Regions from separate parts of the Arthrobacter sp. HS15c genome, predicted to be linked through region 2. Evidence: predicted binding sites of a transcription regulator. Region 2 holds the regulator's gene; the other holds the start of a gene.
What was found. Region 2 encodes HrcA, which represses chaperone genes, less so after heat shock. Its sites were predicted from a motif close to TTNGCACTCGNNNNNNNCGAGTGCNAA; they were not measured.
Positions count from the first base shown of each region.

Region 1 (7,638 bases), on a different contig from region 2:
TCCCGCGCCGACTCGTTCCGGGACCTCCTGCAGAACGCCCTGACCCTGGACGGGACACTCACAGCCAACCGCCAGAACGAGGCCAGCGCCGAGCAAAACGAACAGGTCAAGAAGATCTCGTCATGGGCCGCGATCTTTTTTGCGCCCTCGTTCGTGGCCGGCGTCTACGGGATGAACTTCGACCACATGCCTGAGCTCCACTGGGCTGTGGGCTACCCGATGGCCATCGCGCTGATGGCCGGAACAGCTGGCCTGATGTACGGCATCTTCAAGAAGAAGGGCTGGCTCTGATGCCGGCCTCGGCGGCCGACGGCGGGCCGGCACCGGCGCTGGTGAATGGCCGGATCATCACTCCCGGCACAGAGCACCAGCTGGGCACCTACGGCCTGTTTCCGCCGTCGGCCGCCCAGCGGCGCACGGTGACGCCCGGCGCCGTGCCGCTCACGGCCAGGAACGCTGAACCGGAACTGCTGTGGATCGGCTTCGCCGAGCTCTGCGGCGGCGCCGCAACGCGCGCGGACTACCGGACATTGGTAGACCGGCACTCCACGTGGGTCATTGACGGTGTTCCTGACCCCGAAGCCGTTTCGGCGGAAGAGGCACCAGCGTGGCGCCGGTTCGGGGATGCCGTCGAAGCCCTCTGCGAGCAGGGCAGGACGCTGTTCGTGGTCAGCGCCCACGCCCCTCACTGGGAACGCGCCACGGTGGCCTGGCAGGGCGCCAGCATCCCGGGTGCTGCGGACGTTCCGGAGGTGATGGCGGGGATTGCCCGCCGCCTGTCAGGCCTGGTGCGGGTGGAATCCACTAGCGGGGCGGTTCCGGAGGGCGTCTCCGGAAGTTAGGCCGCGTGAACGCCGATGTCCGCGCTGTCCTCAGTGAAGACAAGACGGCGGTTGGCGACTTTGTCAGTGAAGAACCGGTCGTGGCTGACCACGACGACGGCGCCGGGGAAATGCAGCAGTGCACGTTCCATCACCTGCGTGCTGGAGAGGTCCAGGTGGTTGGTGGGCTCGTCCAGCAGCAGGACCGAGGCTCCGGAGAGCAGGCACTGGGCCATGGCCACGCGGGCACGCTGGCCACCGGAGAGGTTGCCGATCCGCTGCTTGAGGTCGGCGTCCGAAAACTGGAACATCGCCAGGAACCGGTGAACGGATTTTTTCGTCGCCGTCAGTGCCAGGCTGTCCGGCATCGCATTGACCGCATGGGTGACCGTGTCGTCGTCGTTAAGTTCTTCAAGCACCTGGTTGTAGGAAACCATGCCGGCACCCTTCGCCCAGGTGACCGAACCCGAATCGGCGGGCTCCTCGCCCGTGAGGGCGCGCAGCAGCGTGGACTTGCCGCTGCCGTTGGCGCCGATCACGGCGATCCGGTGCCCGCGGCCGATCTCGAAGCTCAGGTCCTGGAACAGCGTCCGCCCGTCGTAGGCCTTGCCGAGCGAATCCACCCTGCAGAGCACATCCTTGACGTACAGGCCGCCGTAGATCTCCGTGATGATCTGGTCCACGGGCCTCGGCGTACGCGACTTCTTGATCTTGGCCAACTGGTTGGCGAGCCCCTTGCCCGCCGCCTTGGCAGCCTCACGGCGGTCCGAGATGCCTTCGGCTTCGAACGCCAGCAGCTCGGACTCGTGCAGAAACTGGCTTTCCAGGCTCTTGAGCCGGAACTGCTTTGCCACGACATACTCGGCGAAGTTGCCCGGATATTCGTGGAGGTGGAAGTTCTCCACCTCCACGATCCGGGTGACAACGGCGTCCAGGAAGGTCCGGTCATGCGAGACGACGATCGCGGCGCCCTTGAAGGTCCGGAACCAGCCTTCCAGCCATTCGACCCCGGCGACGTCGAGGTAGTTGGTGGGCTCGTCCAGGAGGAGCACGTCAGGGGCCTCAAGCAGGATCTTTGCCAGCGCGGCGCGGTTCCGCCAACCACCGGAGAGTTCATCGATGGAGCAGGCCCGGTGGGCGTCGCTGAAGCCCAGTGTGGTGAGCACCTTGTCGATGCTGCGCTGGTAGTCCCAGCCGTCCAGCCGGTCCATGTCTTCGAAGAGCTCCGACTGGCGGTGGATCAGGCCGTCCAGCTGGGAGTCCCCCGGGCCCGCTGCTATGGCGGCGTCGATGGCCGCCAGTTCCGCTTCAATGTCCTTGATGTGGGCGAACAGCCCGTCCAGGACCTCAAGGATGCTCGACTCGCCATTCAGTTCCGAGAACTGTGAGAAGTAGGCGGTGGTGACGCCGGGGTCCAGGCTTATGCTCCCGGCATCCGGGGCAACCTGCCCGAGGATGAGCTTGAGGATGGTGGACTTGCCCGATCCGTTCCTGCCGATGAGGCCCACGCGGTCCCCCGGTTCGAGCCGGAAGAATGCTTCACGGAGCACAGGGGTTTTGTCGAAACTGACGCTGACGTCGTTCAGCCGGATCAAACTCATTGACTCTGTCCAATCCAGGGAGTTCAGGCGCCGAAGATCCCGATTGGATCAGGCAGCCATGGTGTGGAGCTAAGGAGATTCGAACTCCTGACCTCTTCGATGCGAACGAAGCGCTCTACCAACTGAGCTATAGCCCCGGAACAGCCCGCTCTCCGGTGGGAGCCGCGGGGCCGGTGACCCTAGGCTACAAATTTTCCGGCCACTTTACCAACCGGGACCGCAAATGCCCCTGCGGCGGTAACGCCGGTGGCCTCCAGGGTGTCAGGCGCGCCGGCGCTGCAGGACGTCGTCGAGGTTGCTCAGTGCGCTCTGGGCTTTGGTCAGCGGCTTCGGCGCCGGTCCGGCAGCGGGTGCGGCGACAGTGCCCTGCTTCAGTGACGGCTTCCCGACGGCTTTGGGTGCCTCGGGGAGGTCCAGGGGCTCGGGTGCCGGCCGTTCGGCCTTCGCGGCCTCGACGTAAACCGGCTTGGGAACCTCAACAGGCTCCCAGGTTTCACCGGCAGATCCAGCGTCCACCGCGGTCCTGGCGCTGGTGTCGCCGGCCTCGAGGGCAACGGCGAGTGCAGCTTCGCGCAGTTCAGCGGCGGTCAGCGGCTTGGCCTTGGGCTGGTGGGCCTCGGCGTCGAACAGGGGCCGTTCCGGCTGGGACGCAGGCTTGGGTGTGTTGAGGGGAGTCCGCTCCGGCTCACTGTGTCGGCGGGCCGGCGAACCCATAGCGGCACGGAACGCGGCGTTGACCTTTTTCCTGCGGTCACGGACTGCCAGGCCGCGGAGCAATGCCAGCGATCCGAAGGCCACCAGGAAGGCAGAAACCGGCAGCAGCCCGCTGCCCAGTCCAAACGGGAGAAGCATGCCGGCAATGAGCGCGGTCAGGAGTGAGACCAGGGCCGCGAGGGCGAGTGCCGTGCGGCCGTAGCGGATCTTGAATCCACTCGGCGCCGGCCTGTCGCCGGGCTCCGGTGCGGCGGTGTCCGCTGCGCCGGCGCCTGCTGCGGCAGCGGGGCTCTTCCTGATGTCCATGGCTTTCTCCTGCTGGGCGGTGATGTTCATGACCGTCCCGGCTCTCGGGTCCGATGAGTCAGTAGCTGGTGCGTCCGCCGTCATCTCACCTGCAGCCTGAAACTGGTGCCGGCGGTTCCGGAGAACATACGGGGCAACCCAGACAATCCAGAGCACAACGGCAACCACAAGGATCACTGAGCTGCTAAGGGGGAAGTCCACAATCAAAACCGTATGAGCATTAAGTCAGCCCCTGCGGCATTAGCCACGGTGTGTCGTCGGCAACGTGGCAAATCAATGGAATTATGACGGCCCGGGACTCAGGACTGGCGGGAGGCCAGCCACCGGGGCAGCAGCCCGTCAGGGACTTCTTCCGAGGTCAGGGCAAAGGTCCGGTGGTCGGCCCACTCGCCGTTGATATGCAGGAAACGGGGCCGGTAACCCTCGTCCCGGAAGCCCAGCTTTTCAACCACCCTCAGGCTGGGCCCGTTCTCCGGACGGATGTTGATCTCCATGCGGTGCAGCCCCAAAACCTGGAAGCAGTGGTCCGTGGCCAGGGCCACGGCCGTAGGCGCAATGCCATGTCCTGCCCGCCCCTGGTCCACCCAGTACCCGAGCGTTGCCATCATGGCTGAGCCCCACACAATGGATGACACGGTCAGCTGGCCAACTATGGCTGGAGCCGCCGCGCCGGGCCGCCGCTCGGTGATGAGGAACGGCAGTGCCGTCGACTGCGCGGCCTGGATCTTGAGGGACCGCACCATCTGCCGGTAATCGGGCAGGCCTCCCCCGGGCGCCGGGTTGGACGCCTCCCACGGAGCAAGCCATTCGCTGTTGCGCCCCCGGACTTCGGTCCATTCCTTCCTGTCCCGGTACCGGATGGGACGCAGTACCAGGTCGCCGCACTCCAGCGTGACGGGCCAGATGGGGCCTGCGCGCACGGTGCGTTAGTGGGAGAGGCCGGCGGTGAAACCGGGCAGCCACTCGCGCAGACCGGGACCAAGGTCATCGCTGTCGATGGCCAGCTGGACGCAGGCCTTGAGGTAGCTGAGCTTGTCACCGGTGTCGTAGCGGCGTCCACGGAACACGACGCCGTAGACTCCGTGGCCTTCCCCGTCGCCGGCAGCCAGTTCCTGCAGGGCGTCGGTGAGCTGGATCTCGCCGCCGCGCCCCGGTCCGGTGCGTTCGAGCACCTCAAAGACCGCAGGGTGCAGGACGTAGCGTCCAATGACGGCGAGGTTGGAGGGCGCATCTGCGACGTCGGGCTTTTCCACCAGCTCGTTGATCCGGACATAGCTTTCGCCGTCGATTTCCTGGATGTCCGCGCAGCCATAGGCGCTGATCTGGGACGGTTCCACCTCGATCAGGGCCACAACCGAGCCACCGGTTTTCGCCTGGACGTCGATCATGGTGCTCAGCAGTTCGTCCCGGGCGTCTATCAGGTCATCGCCCAGCAGGACGGCGAACGGTTCGTAACCAACGTGCTGCTTGGCACGAAGCACCGCGTGGCCAAGGCCGTTGGGGTCGCCCTGGCGGACGTAGTGGATGTCACCGAGGTTGCTGGCGGCCTGGATGGATGACAGTTTTGCTGTCTCACCCTTGTCCGCCAGGGTGGCTTCGAGTGCCGGGACCCTGTCGAAGTGGTCTTCGAGGGCGCGCTTGTTGCGGCCGGTGATCATCAGGATGTCGTTAAGGCCAACCTTGACGGCTTCCTCAACGACATACTGGATGGCCGGTTTGTCGACTACCGGGAGCATTTCCTTCGGCATGGCCTTGGTGGCAGGCAGGAACCTGGTGCCGAGTCCCGCAGCGGGAATGACGGCCTTGCGTACTGTCTGGTTAGTGGTAGTCACCGGACTAATCTAGCGGAGGGAACATACAGACAGTAATTATTGGACGGGAGAAACCCGGCCGGGACAAACAGGAGGAGCAGCCACTATGACTGCTGGCAGCAGCTCAGCCAAGGAAGAGATCCGTGCACTGCACCGGGCTGTCCGCGCCGCCATGGACCCCGCCGCCCGCGAGGCGGCCGGTGCCGGCATAGCGCGCCACGGCCTCGACTGGGCTGACCATCTTTCCCCGGGGAGGCCGTCGACGTTTTGCGTTTACCTCGGCGTGGGTTTCGAGCCGCCCACAGGCCCGCTCATTGATGCTCTTCACGGCCGGGGCCACAGGATTCTGCTGCCGGTCTGCGAAGCCGGACGCCGGCTCAGCTGGGTGTTCTGGGCACCGGGCGGGGAGCTCGTCCGCAGCACGTTTGCCCCCATCCTTGAGCCGGCGGGGACCCGGCACGGGCTCGACGTGATGGCCGGCGTCTCCGGGCTCTTCCTGCCGGCCACCGCCCTGGACCACAACGGCCACCGCATCGGACAAGGCGGTGGCTACTACGACGTTTTCCTCGATGCGCTCGACGGCGTCCGGCCCGGCCTTCCCTCGGCGGCGATCGTGTACGACCGGGAGGTACTGCCTGCCGGCAGCATTCCCGCCGAGGACTTCGACCGGAAAGTACCGGACGCCCTCACTCCCTCGGGGCTGGTTCACCTGGGCCCGGAGCGGGCCTAACTTCCGACGCCGGCCAGCCTCCCCGGCGGGGATGATAGAATTGGCACTCAGGCCCTGCGACTGCTAATGGACGGAAACGTTCGTCCTGGCAGCACGGGACCTCTCGTTTGTCCAAGAGGAGGAGCACCAGTGCCAACGTATGCGTACGCCTGCAAGGATTGCAGCCATGCCTTCGATATTGTCCAGTCGTTCACGGACAGCACACTGACGTCCTGCCCCGAGTGCCAGGGCACCTTGCGCAAGAAGTTCAACAGTGTTGGCGTGGTCTTCAAGGGCTCCGGTTTCTACCGCACCGACTCCCGGGATGCCAAGGGAAGCACGGTTTCGGCCGCCCCGTCGGCGCCCGCCGCGCCGGCACCCGCCCCCGCCACGGCCGCTGCCGCAAGCTGACGCGCCAGGCCTGTTCCCAGGCCCCGCATTGCCGCGACATCCTCAGCGCTGCCCGGTCCGGTTGTCCACATAGCCTTAGACCGGTCTGTTCTCTGTGTCCGGCCCGAAATAGCGTGGGCCCATGTCCGCCACACTGTTTCGCCCTCATCGAAGAACTCCCACCAGCCGAAAGAACCCTGAGCCCGGGCGTCCGTCACGTGGTGCGCGTCCGCTGTCGGCTGGCCGACCGCCGGGCCGTCGGCTTGGCCCGTGGCTGGCCCGCAACCGCCGTCTCGCCATAGCGTTCCTGCTCTGCGTTGCAGCCGCCGTGGCGGTCCATCAGCTCACTCCGGCGCCTGCGTATTCGGTGACGGCCCTCGCCGCGGCCCGGGACCTTCCGACCGGTTCCACACTGGCGCCCTCGGACGTGGCCGAAGTACAGGTTCCGCCGGGCATGATCGCCGCCGGATCCCTTCAGGTCACCTCCGAGGCAGCGGGAAAGCAGTTGGCAGCCCCGCTCCGCAAAGGGCAGCTCCTGACGGACACCCAGCTGCTGGGCCCCGGTTTGCTTGCGGGGACTCCGCCGGGTTCTGCAGCTGTGCCGCTGCGGATGGCGGACGCTTCCTCCATCCAGCTCGTGTCACCGGGGCAGCTGGTCAACGTGGTGCTCACGTCCGCGAACGGCTACGACCAGCAGGCTGCCTCGGAAGTGCTGGCGACGGCCGTGCCAGTGCTCTGGACCTCGGGCCAGGGCGGTAAAACCGGAGAATGGCTGGGAACAGGCGAGACAGACGGCCTCATCGTGGTGGCGGCCGACCCCGGACAGGCTGCACGGCTGGCAGGCGCCTCCACGCAAGGCAAACTGTTTTTCGTCCTTGTCGGGCCGCCGTGAGGGTGACACGAGGGGCCGTCGGCGGGGTGACCCGCCCGCGCCCGCTGGTGAGGCCCATGGCGCGGTGGGGCGCCGGTCCATCACCCCCAGTGCGGCGGTTTCTGTTCCTTCAGCCATGCGTCGTGGTCGTCATCGGGGCCATCGCCCCAGCGCCGGGGGTCGTCCTCCGCGGCTTTGTTGGGCAGGATGCCCTCTGTTCCGGTGGCAGCCTGGCCGTACGGGGCAGGCGTTTTGGCTTCCTCGCGGGCGTTTTCCTGGCCTGTGCCCTGGCTTGGCACCTGGCCGTCGGCGGCTTCTCCGCCGGCGCGGGCGTCAGCGTTGTGTGTTGGGGCCACGCGGACCGCCTCCTCCTCATCCGGACGTGCCGCCCGGTTCTGGTAGTTTTCCGGCGCAG
Region 1 covers NZ_JBFOHM010000001.1:427,219-434,856, forward strand. The annotation lists gene corA (magnesium/cobalt transporter CorA) at 1-291, shown strand, start outside; gene zapE (AFG1/ZapE family ATPase) at 291-842, shown strand; gene ABV518_RS01955 (ABC-F family ATP-binding cassette domain-containing protein) at 839-2,422, opposite strand; tRNA gene ABV518_RS01960 (tRNA-Ala) at 2,487-2,559, opposite strand; gene ABV518_RS01965 (hypothetical protein) at 2,684-3,643, opposite strand; gene ABV518_RS01970 (GNAT family N-acetyltransferase) at 3,742-4,362, opposite strand; gene galU (UTP--glucose-1-phosphate uridylyltransferase GalU) at 4,369-5,274, opposite strand; gene ABV518_RS01980 (5-formyltetrahydrofolate cyclo-ligase) at 5,360-5,983, shown strand; gene ABV518_RS01985 (FmdB family zinc ribbon protein) at 6,113-6,373, shown strand; gene ABV518_RS01990 (RcpC/CpaB family pilus assembly protein) at 6,681-7,244, shown strand; gene ABV518_RS01995 (AAA family ATPase) at 7,325-7,638, opposite strand, start outside.
Region 1: ABV518_RS01985 (FmdB family zinc ribbon protein) is a predicted target of HrcA. The motif match lies at 6,024-6,050, and genes of this name have one in related genera.

Region 2 (7,638 bases):
GGACGATGTCCCCGACGAGGCGGTGCCGCACGACGTCGGTGGCGTCCAGGACCGAGAAGTTGATGTCCTCGATGCCGCGCAGGATTTCCTCCACGATCCGCAGCCCGGAGCGGGTTCCGAACGGCAGGTCCACCTGGGTGACGTCGCCGGTGACCACCATTTTCGAGCCAAAGCCGAGCCTGGTGAGGAACATCTTCATCTGTTCGGGCGTGGTGTTCTGTGCTTCGTCGAGAATGATGAAGGCGTCGTTGAGGGTACGGCCGCGCATATACGCAAGCGGAGCCACTTCAATGGTGCCGGCGGCCATAAGCCGCGGGATGGATTCCGGGTCCATCATGTCGTGGAGGGCATCGTAGAGGGGCCGGAGGTAGGGGTCGATCTTGTCGCTGAGCGTGCCAGGCAGGAACCCAAGCCTCTCGCCGGCTTCCACAGCAGGCCGGGTCAGGATGATGCGGCTGACTTCCTTCTGCTGAAGCGCCTGGACCGCCTTGGCCATGGCCAGGTACGTCTTGCCGGTGCCTGCGGGGCCGATGCCGAAAATCACCGTGTTGGCGTCGATCGCGTCCACGTAGTTTTTCTGGTTCAGCGTTTTGGGCCGGATGGTCCTGCCGCGGCTGGAAAGGATGTCGTGGGTCAGGACATCAACCGGGTTCTGCAGGGACTGGCTGCGCAGCAGCGCCACGAGTTGCTGCAGAACGGCGGGGCTGATCACCGTGCCTCGGGCGACCAGGCCGCGGACCTCCTGCAGCAGCCGCATGATCCTGGGCACATCGGCGGCAGGTCCGCTGATGGACAGTTCATTGCCGCGCACATGGAAGTTGACGGCCGGGAACTGCTCTTCGATGAAACGGAGGGCCTCATCATGGCTGCCGAGCGACTGGACCATCTGATCGGAGTTATCAAAAACGACCACCTCCGTCCGGATGCCGGGAAGGGTGTGGGGAAATTCTCCTGCGGTGCGCTCAGTATTCAGCCGGCGCTTTCCGTTCGCTGATTCAGTCATGGTGCTGGCCCGCAGGCCTGTGGTCCCCTCCAGTTCAAATTCGGTATTCCGTGGACCGCCGGGGCGTGCTGCCACGCCCGCCGGAGGTCTCCGGGTTCATACCATCTTACGCCAGCGCGGGGCCAGAGGCGGCTGAGTGGAGGGCTTCGCAGCGGCTGTGCGCGGCCTTCCGGCGGTATCGGAACGGTCCCCAGGGGCGGGAAGTTGCCGTCATTAGGTATCAACTTCATATCGGCCTCATATCGTTCCCGTTGCAGTTGCACCGGTCGGCGGAGTTCGGACCTCAGGGCCAGTTTCCCTGTGCGATGCTGGAAATCAAGGCCGTCCGGGGACCGGCTCCATCATCACAGCCAGGAAGGACAGTGCCATCACAGTGCCGGGACCAGTAACGCCCCTTGCCTTGGGACCTGCCCTGGGGCGCATCCGCTCCGCCGCCCTGCTGGGCCTCCTGCCCGCTGTCCTTGTCCTCACCGGCTGCATCGCGGATCCCGGGCCGGAGCCCACGCTGGCGCAGAATTCGAGCCAGGCCGCGGAAAATACGTCGCCAGGGGTGCCGTCCACCAGCGCGCCGCTGGAAACCACGCAGTCATCCAACAAGGCACCCGTCTATTGGATCGGCCGCAGCAACAACAACGTATTCCTCTACCGCGAGTTCAGGGATGTGCCCGAACAGGAAAACCCGGTGACCAGGGCACTGCGGGCCATGATGTCGGACAAGCCCCTCGACCCGGATTTCTTCACGCCGTGGCAGAACCCCAAGAAGCTGGCCACGTCCATCTCCGGCAAGAACGTCATCACCGTTGACGTCTCCGAGGACGCCTTCAACAGCAACCTCGACGCCGACATGGCCGGCCGCGCCATCCAGCAGCTGGTGTACACGGCCACGGCGGCCGGCGCGAGTTCAGGCCTCATCGATTCCGGCCAGCAGATCCAGGTGATGGTTCTCGTGGACGGGCACACCGACTACCTTGCGTTCAACCACGTGCGCCTTGGCAAGCTGATGTCCCGGAGTCCCGGCATGGTGGCTCCGGTATGGATCATCGATCCGCAGGAAGACGTGGAAGTCGCCGATGGCAGCGTTAAGATCACCGGGCGGAACACGCTCCCCGGCGGCAAGCTGCGCTGGCGCATCCTGCGTGAGGAAGGGAACGGCGAGAAGACGCCTTTCCTGACCGGTGAGACCACCGCCGCGGCGGAGGCCGCCCAATCCGGCGTGTTTACCCTCGCCTTGACGCTCACCCCGGGCGACTACGAGCTTCGCGTCGCACAGGCGGACCCCTCAGGCAGCGATCAGGAGCTGAACGTTGATACGCGCAGCTTCAGCGTGCGCTAGCAACCACACTCTCAGCCTGCAGGGGCGGCCCAGCGGCCCAGCACGTCGCTGGCAAGGACCACCGCGGCGGGACCGGCGGTGGAGGATCTGAGCACATGGTGCCCAAGGAGTGCCGTCACCGCGCCGGCACTGCACAGCCTGGTCACTTCACGCGGACTGATCCCGCCCTCCGGCCCCACAATGAGCAGAATTTCGCGGGGCCCGCTGCCGTCCGCCGTCGCGTGCCAGGACTCCAGAACAGACCGGAACGGCCGGACGGCGTCCTCGTGCAGGATGATGGCGAGGTCGGCCGCGCCGGCTGCTGCAGCAAGTCCAGGGGTTTCGACGGCGGCGCGCACCTCCGGGATCCAGGCGCGTCTGGCCTGCTTGGCGGCAGCCGTGGCCACCGACTGCCACTTGGCGTGTGCCTTCGCTGCCCGCTCGCCTTTCCACCGTACGATGGACCGCTCGGACTGCCACGGGATGACGGCGTCGATGCCCAGCTCGGTGGCGGTTTCCACGGCGAGCTCATCGCGGTCGCCCTTGGCCAGCGCCTGCACCAGGACCAGCCGGATGTCCGGTTTTTCTTCCGCCGTCAGCGCGGAGCACTCAACTGTCAGTTCGGACGGTGATGCCGCCACCACCGTACCGGTCAGCCGTTTGCCGGCACCGTCCGCGATGTCCACGGACTCGCCGGGGGCAAGCCGTTTGACCGCCACGGCGTGCCGGGCCTCGGGCCCCTGCAGGACAAATTGGGCGCCGGGGACCATGTGGTCCAGCGTCCCCGCGGCGCTGAAGAAAACCGGATTGCTCACCGCTACAGGTTACCGAGCCGGTCCCGCAGCTTGGCGAAGACACCGCCGCTGGCGGCAAGTTTGCCCTCCGTGAACTGTTCGCCGCGCAGCTTCGCCAGCTGCCGCAGCAGGTCTTCCTGGGCGGAATCCAGCTTGGCCGGCGTCTCCACCTGGAGGTGCACCTTGAGGTCGCCGCGGCCGTAGCCGCGGAGGTGGGTCACGCCCAGGCCACGCAAAGTGATGATCTCCCCTGACTGGGTTCCCGATTTGACGTCGATTTCCTGCAGCCCGTCGAAGGTCTCCAGGGACACTTCCGTGCCCAGGGCGGCTGCGGTCATGGGAATGTTCAGCGTGGCGTGCAGGTCGTCGCCGTCACGCACATAGGTGGCGTCGTTGTTAACCCGGATCTCAACGTAGAGATCACCCGCCGGGCCGCCTGCCGGGCCTGCCTCGCCCTGGCCGGACAGCTGGATCCGGGTTCCGGTGGCAACGCCGGCGGGCACCTTGATGGTCATCGACCGGCGGCTGCGGATCCGGCCCTGCCCGCTGCATTCGTTGCAGGGGTCCTTGATCACGGTGCCGAAGCCTTCGCAGCTTCCGCACGGGGCGGCCGTCATGACCTGGCCCAGGATGGACCGTACCGCGCGCTGGACCTGTCCGCTGCCGCCACAGATGTCGCAGCGTTCCGGGTGGCTTCCTTCCCGGCAGCAGGAGCCGTTGCAGGTGGGGCAGACGACGGCGGTGTCCACCTCGAGTTTCTTGTTGACCCCGAAGACGGCATCGCGGAGTTCGATCCTGACGCTGATGAGGGCATCCTGCCCGCGCCGGACACGCGACGCCGGCCCGGCGGATCCTCCGGCGCCGAAAAAGGTGTCAAAGATGTCCTGGAAGGCGAAGCCCTGCCCGGCGTAACCGCCGCCGCCGAAGCCGTTGTCGGTGCCGTTTTCGTTGCCGGTGGTGTCATAGACCCTGCGCTTCTGCGGGTCGGAGAGCACCTCGTAGGCGTGGGTTACGGCCTTGAAGCGGTCCGAAGCGTCCTCACCGGGGTTGACGTCCGGGTGAAGCGTGCGGGCCAGCTTGCGGTAGGCCTTCTTGATCTCTTCCCCGGTGGCTTCCGGTGAGACTCCAAGGACGTCGTAGTGGCTGCTCAAAGTTCGTATCTCTTCCTGTTTGTCCTGCTGCAGTCGGACTGCTTGCACTGCTTTTCTTGCCTGGGGCCCGGCCAGGTGCGGTCAGGGGCCCAGAATCCTTGACAGATAGCGGGCCACGGCCCTGACTGCCGCCATGGTGGTGGGGTAATCCATCCGGGTGGGGCCCAGTACCCCGATTTTGGCCGTGCTGTCCGGGCCGTACGCCGTGGCGACCACCGATGCTTCAGCGAGCCCGTCGTAGGGGTTTTCCCGGCCGATGCTGACTGTCACGCCGCGGGGATCCTGCGCCATCTCGCTCAGCAGCCGCAGCATGACCACCTGTTCCTCGAGTGCTTCAAGCACCGGGCCGATGCTGAGCGGGAAGTCAACGTTGGACCTGGCAAGGTTGGCGGTGCCGGCCATGACCATGCGGTCTTCGCGGCTGTTGTGGGCGAGGATCTCCAGGCCGTGGGCCAGGGCCTGCGCCGCCGGCCGCTGCCCCGGGCCAATCCCCGAAACCACCACGGGCAGCGACTGGGTGAGGTGGCTGAGCGGGGTTCCGGCGAGCGAGCCGAGGAACCTGCCCCGGATGCCGGCGAGGGCTTCATCGCCCAGGTCCTGGCCGACGTCGACCACCTTTTGCTCCACCTTGCCGGTGTTGGCGATGAGGACTACAAGGACCTGGCGGGGGGCCAGGAGCACAAATTCGATGTGGCGGATCGTGGCGCGGCTCAGGTGCGGGTACTGGACCACTGCCACCTGGTTGGTCAGCTGTGACAGCAGCCGGACGGTCCGCTCCAGGACGTCGTCGAGATCGTCCGAGCCCTCGAGGAGCGTCTGGATGGCGCGGCGTTCAGCCTGCGACAAGGGTTTTACTGCGGAGATTTGGTCCACAAACAGCCGGTAGCCCTTGTCCGTGGGGATGCGACCGGCGCTGGTATGCGGCGCTGTAATCAGGCCGTCGTCCTCCAGGGCCGCCATGTCGTTGCGGATGGTGGCGCTGGACACGCCCAGATGGTGGCGTTCAACCAACGCCTTGGACCCCACCGGTTCGCGGGAGTGCACGTAGTCCTCCACGATGGCACGCAGTACTTCAAGTTTGCGCGGCTCGCTCACACTCCACCTCCATCCAGGGTCACGGGCGCCGGGTTTCCCCCGCCGGGCGCACCGGCCGCGGCGCGGGCGCGGCTTAGCACTCGACATGCCTAAGTGCTAACAGTCTAATATGACTCACCCCGTTGTTAGCATTGGTACCGCTCCGGGCGAAATTCCGGGCCAGGACCTAGGCAAGGCGGAACACATCCATGCAATACCAGAACTGGGGCCCCCAGGAGATCGCCGCCCCCGTCAGGAACCAGCTCCCGGAAGTGCCGGTGGAGCGGGGCATGGTCCTGGAAGATGTCCAGTCAGGCTGGGTGGGCGCCGTGACGAGGGTCGAAAAATCCGGCGGCATGCATGTCGTGGCGCTGGAGGACCGGCGGGGCAAATCGCGGTCCTTCCGGCTTGGCTACGGCTTCCTCCTCGAGGGGCAGCCCATCCGGCTCATGCCGCCGGCACCCCGGCAAGCCACCGCGCCGGCCGGACGGACGGCCTCCGGTTCGGTCCGTGTCGCCGGCCAGCGGGCACAGGTGGCGAAGGCCAGCCGGATCTGGGTGGAGGGCAAGCACGACGCCGAACTGGTGGAAAAGGTCTGGGGAGACGACCTCCGGGTGGAAGGCATCGTCGTCGAGCCTTTGCACGGCATTGATGATCTGGCCGCCGCCGTGGCTGACTTCTCCCCGGGTCCCGGCCGCAGGCTGGGCGTGCTCGTTGACCACCTGGTGCCGGACTCCAAGGAGTCCCGGATCGCGGACGCCGTGATGGCCTCGCCGGGGGCAGCAGGCAATGTCCTCATCGTTGGCCATCCCTATGTCGATGTGTGGCAGGCCATCCGGCCTGCAGTGCTGGGAATTGAAAGCTGGCCCGTCGTCCCCCGGGGCCAGGACTGGAAGACAGGCATCCTGGCGGCGTTCGGCTGGCCCCATTCCACCAAGGAAGACATCGGCCTGGGCTGGCAAAAACTGCTGGGCGCGGTCCGCAGCTACGCCGACCTGGAAGCATCGCTGCTGGGCAGGGTGGAAGAAGTCATCGACTTCCTGACCGTTCCCTAGCAGTATTCTTGGTACTGCAGGTGCCTCTGCACTTGGCCCGGCACCCTGTAAGTTTGAATGTTCTACATCAACGCACCATTGCATTTTCGAAGGAAGACACCGTGGCAGAAAACGCACGCGAACACAGGGACAACCAGGGCGGCCAGGGCCGCTCCGAGTACCATGGCGTTCCGGCAAACGCGCTGCCCCTGACGGCCAGTGAAGACCGGCAGTGGGCTACGCTGGCGCACTTCGGCGGCATTCTCGGGTGCGTTCCGTCGCTGCTGATCTACCTCATCTTCCGGGACCGCGGGCCGTTTACCGCCCAGGAATCGAAGGAAGCGCTGAACTTCAGCCTGCCTCCCACCATCGCGGCCGTGGTGGCCAACCTGCTGGTGTTCATCCCCGTGATCGGCAACATCTTCGCCGTCATTGCCACGCTGATCTGGATTGCGCTGACGTGCTATTCCGTTGCAGCGGGCATCCACGTAAACCGCGGCCAGCCGCACCGCTACCAGTACAACCTGCGCTGGATCAAGTAATCCCCGCACGCGCCAAGCGGCGTCCCGAGGCCGCGGACGCGGGGCTAGTCCGGCAGGATCCTGCGCACCACCGCGTCGGCGAGCAGCCGGCCCTTCAGCGTCAGCACCAGCTGGCCCCTGAATGCCTGCGCTGGCTCCACCAGCGCGTCCGCGATGAGCCCGGCCACTTCTTTCCGGCCGGACTCCCCCAGCGAACTGATGCCGACACCGGTGACGAGCCGCGCCTCGAGCATGATCCGTTCCATGTCCCGTGTGCCGTCGTCGAGGGTTTCCCGCCCGGCGGCCGGTGAGAGCCCCTGCGCCAGCCTGCCGGCATAGGCCGTGGGATGCTTGACGTTCCACCAGCGCACACCGCCCACGTGTGAGTGGGCTCCGGGGCCGATGCCCCACCAGTCGTCGCCGCGCCAGTAGGCCAGGTTGTGGCGGCAGGCCTGGTCGGGCGTCCGAGCCCAGTTGCTGACTTCATACCAGCCGAGCCCGGCTTTGCCGATCAGCTGGTCGGCGAGCTCGTACTTGTCGGCGTGGTCGTCGTCGTCAATTCCCGGGACTTCACCCCGGCGGATCTGCGCGGCGAGCTTGGTGCCGTCCTCCACGATCAGCGCGTAGGCACTGATATGGTCCGGCTCGTAGGACAGTGCAGTCTCGAGGGAGTACCGCCAGTCGTCCAGTGATTCCCCCGGGGTCCCGTAGATCAGGTCCAGGCTCACGGCGAGGCCGGCGTCACGCGC
Region 2 covers NZ_JBFOHM010000013.1:26,332-33,969, forward strand. The annotation lists gene ABV518_RS20065 (PhoH family protein) at 1-1,003, opposite strand, end outside; gene ABV518_RS20070 (GerMN domain-containing protein) at 1,416-2,336, shown strand; gene ABV518_RS20075 (16S rRNA (uracil(1498)-N(3))-methyltransferase) at 2,348-3,130, opposite strand; gene dnaJ (molecular chaperone DnaJ) at 3,133-4,260, opposite strand; gene hrcA (heat-inducible transcriptional repressor HrcA) at 4,342-5,355, opposite strand; gene ABV518_RS20090 (DUF3097 domain-containing protein) at 5,544-6,389, shown strand; gene ABV518_RS20095 (DUF4870 domain-containing protein) at 6,491-6,910, shown strand; gene hemW (radical SAM family heme chaperone HemW) at 6,955-7,638, opposite strand, start outside.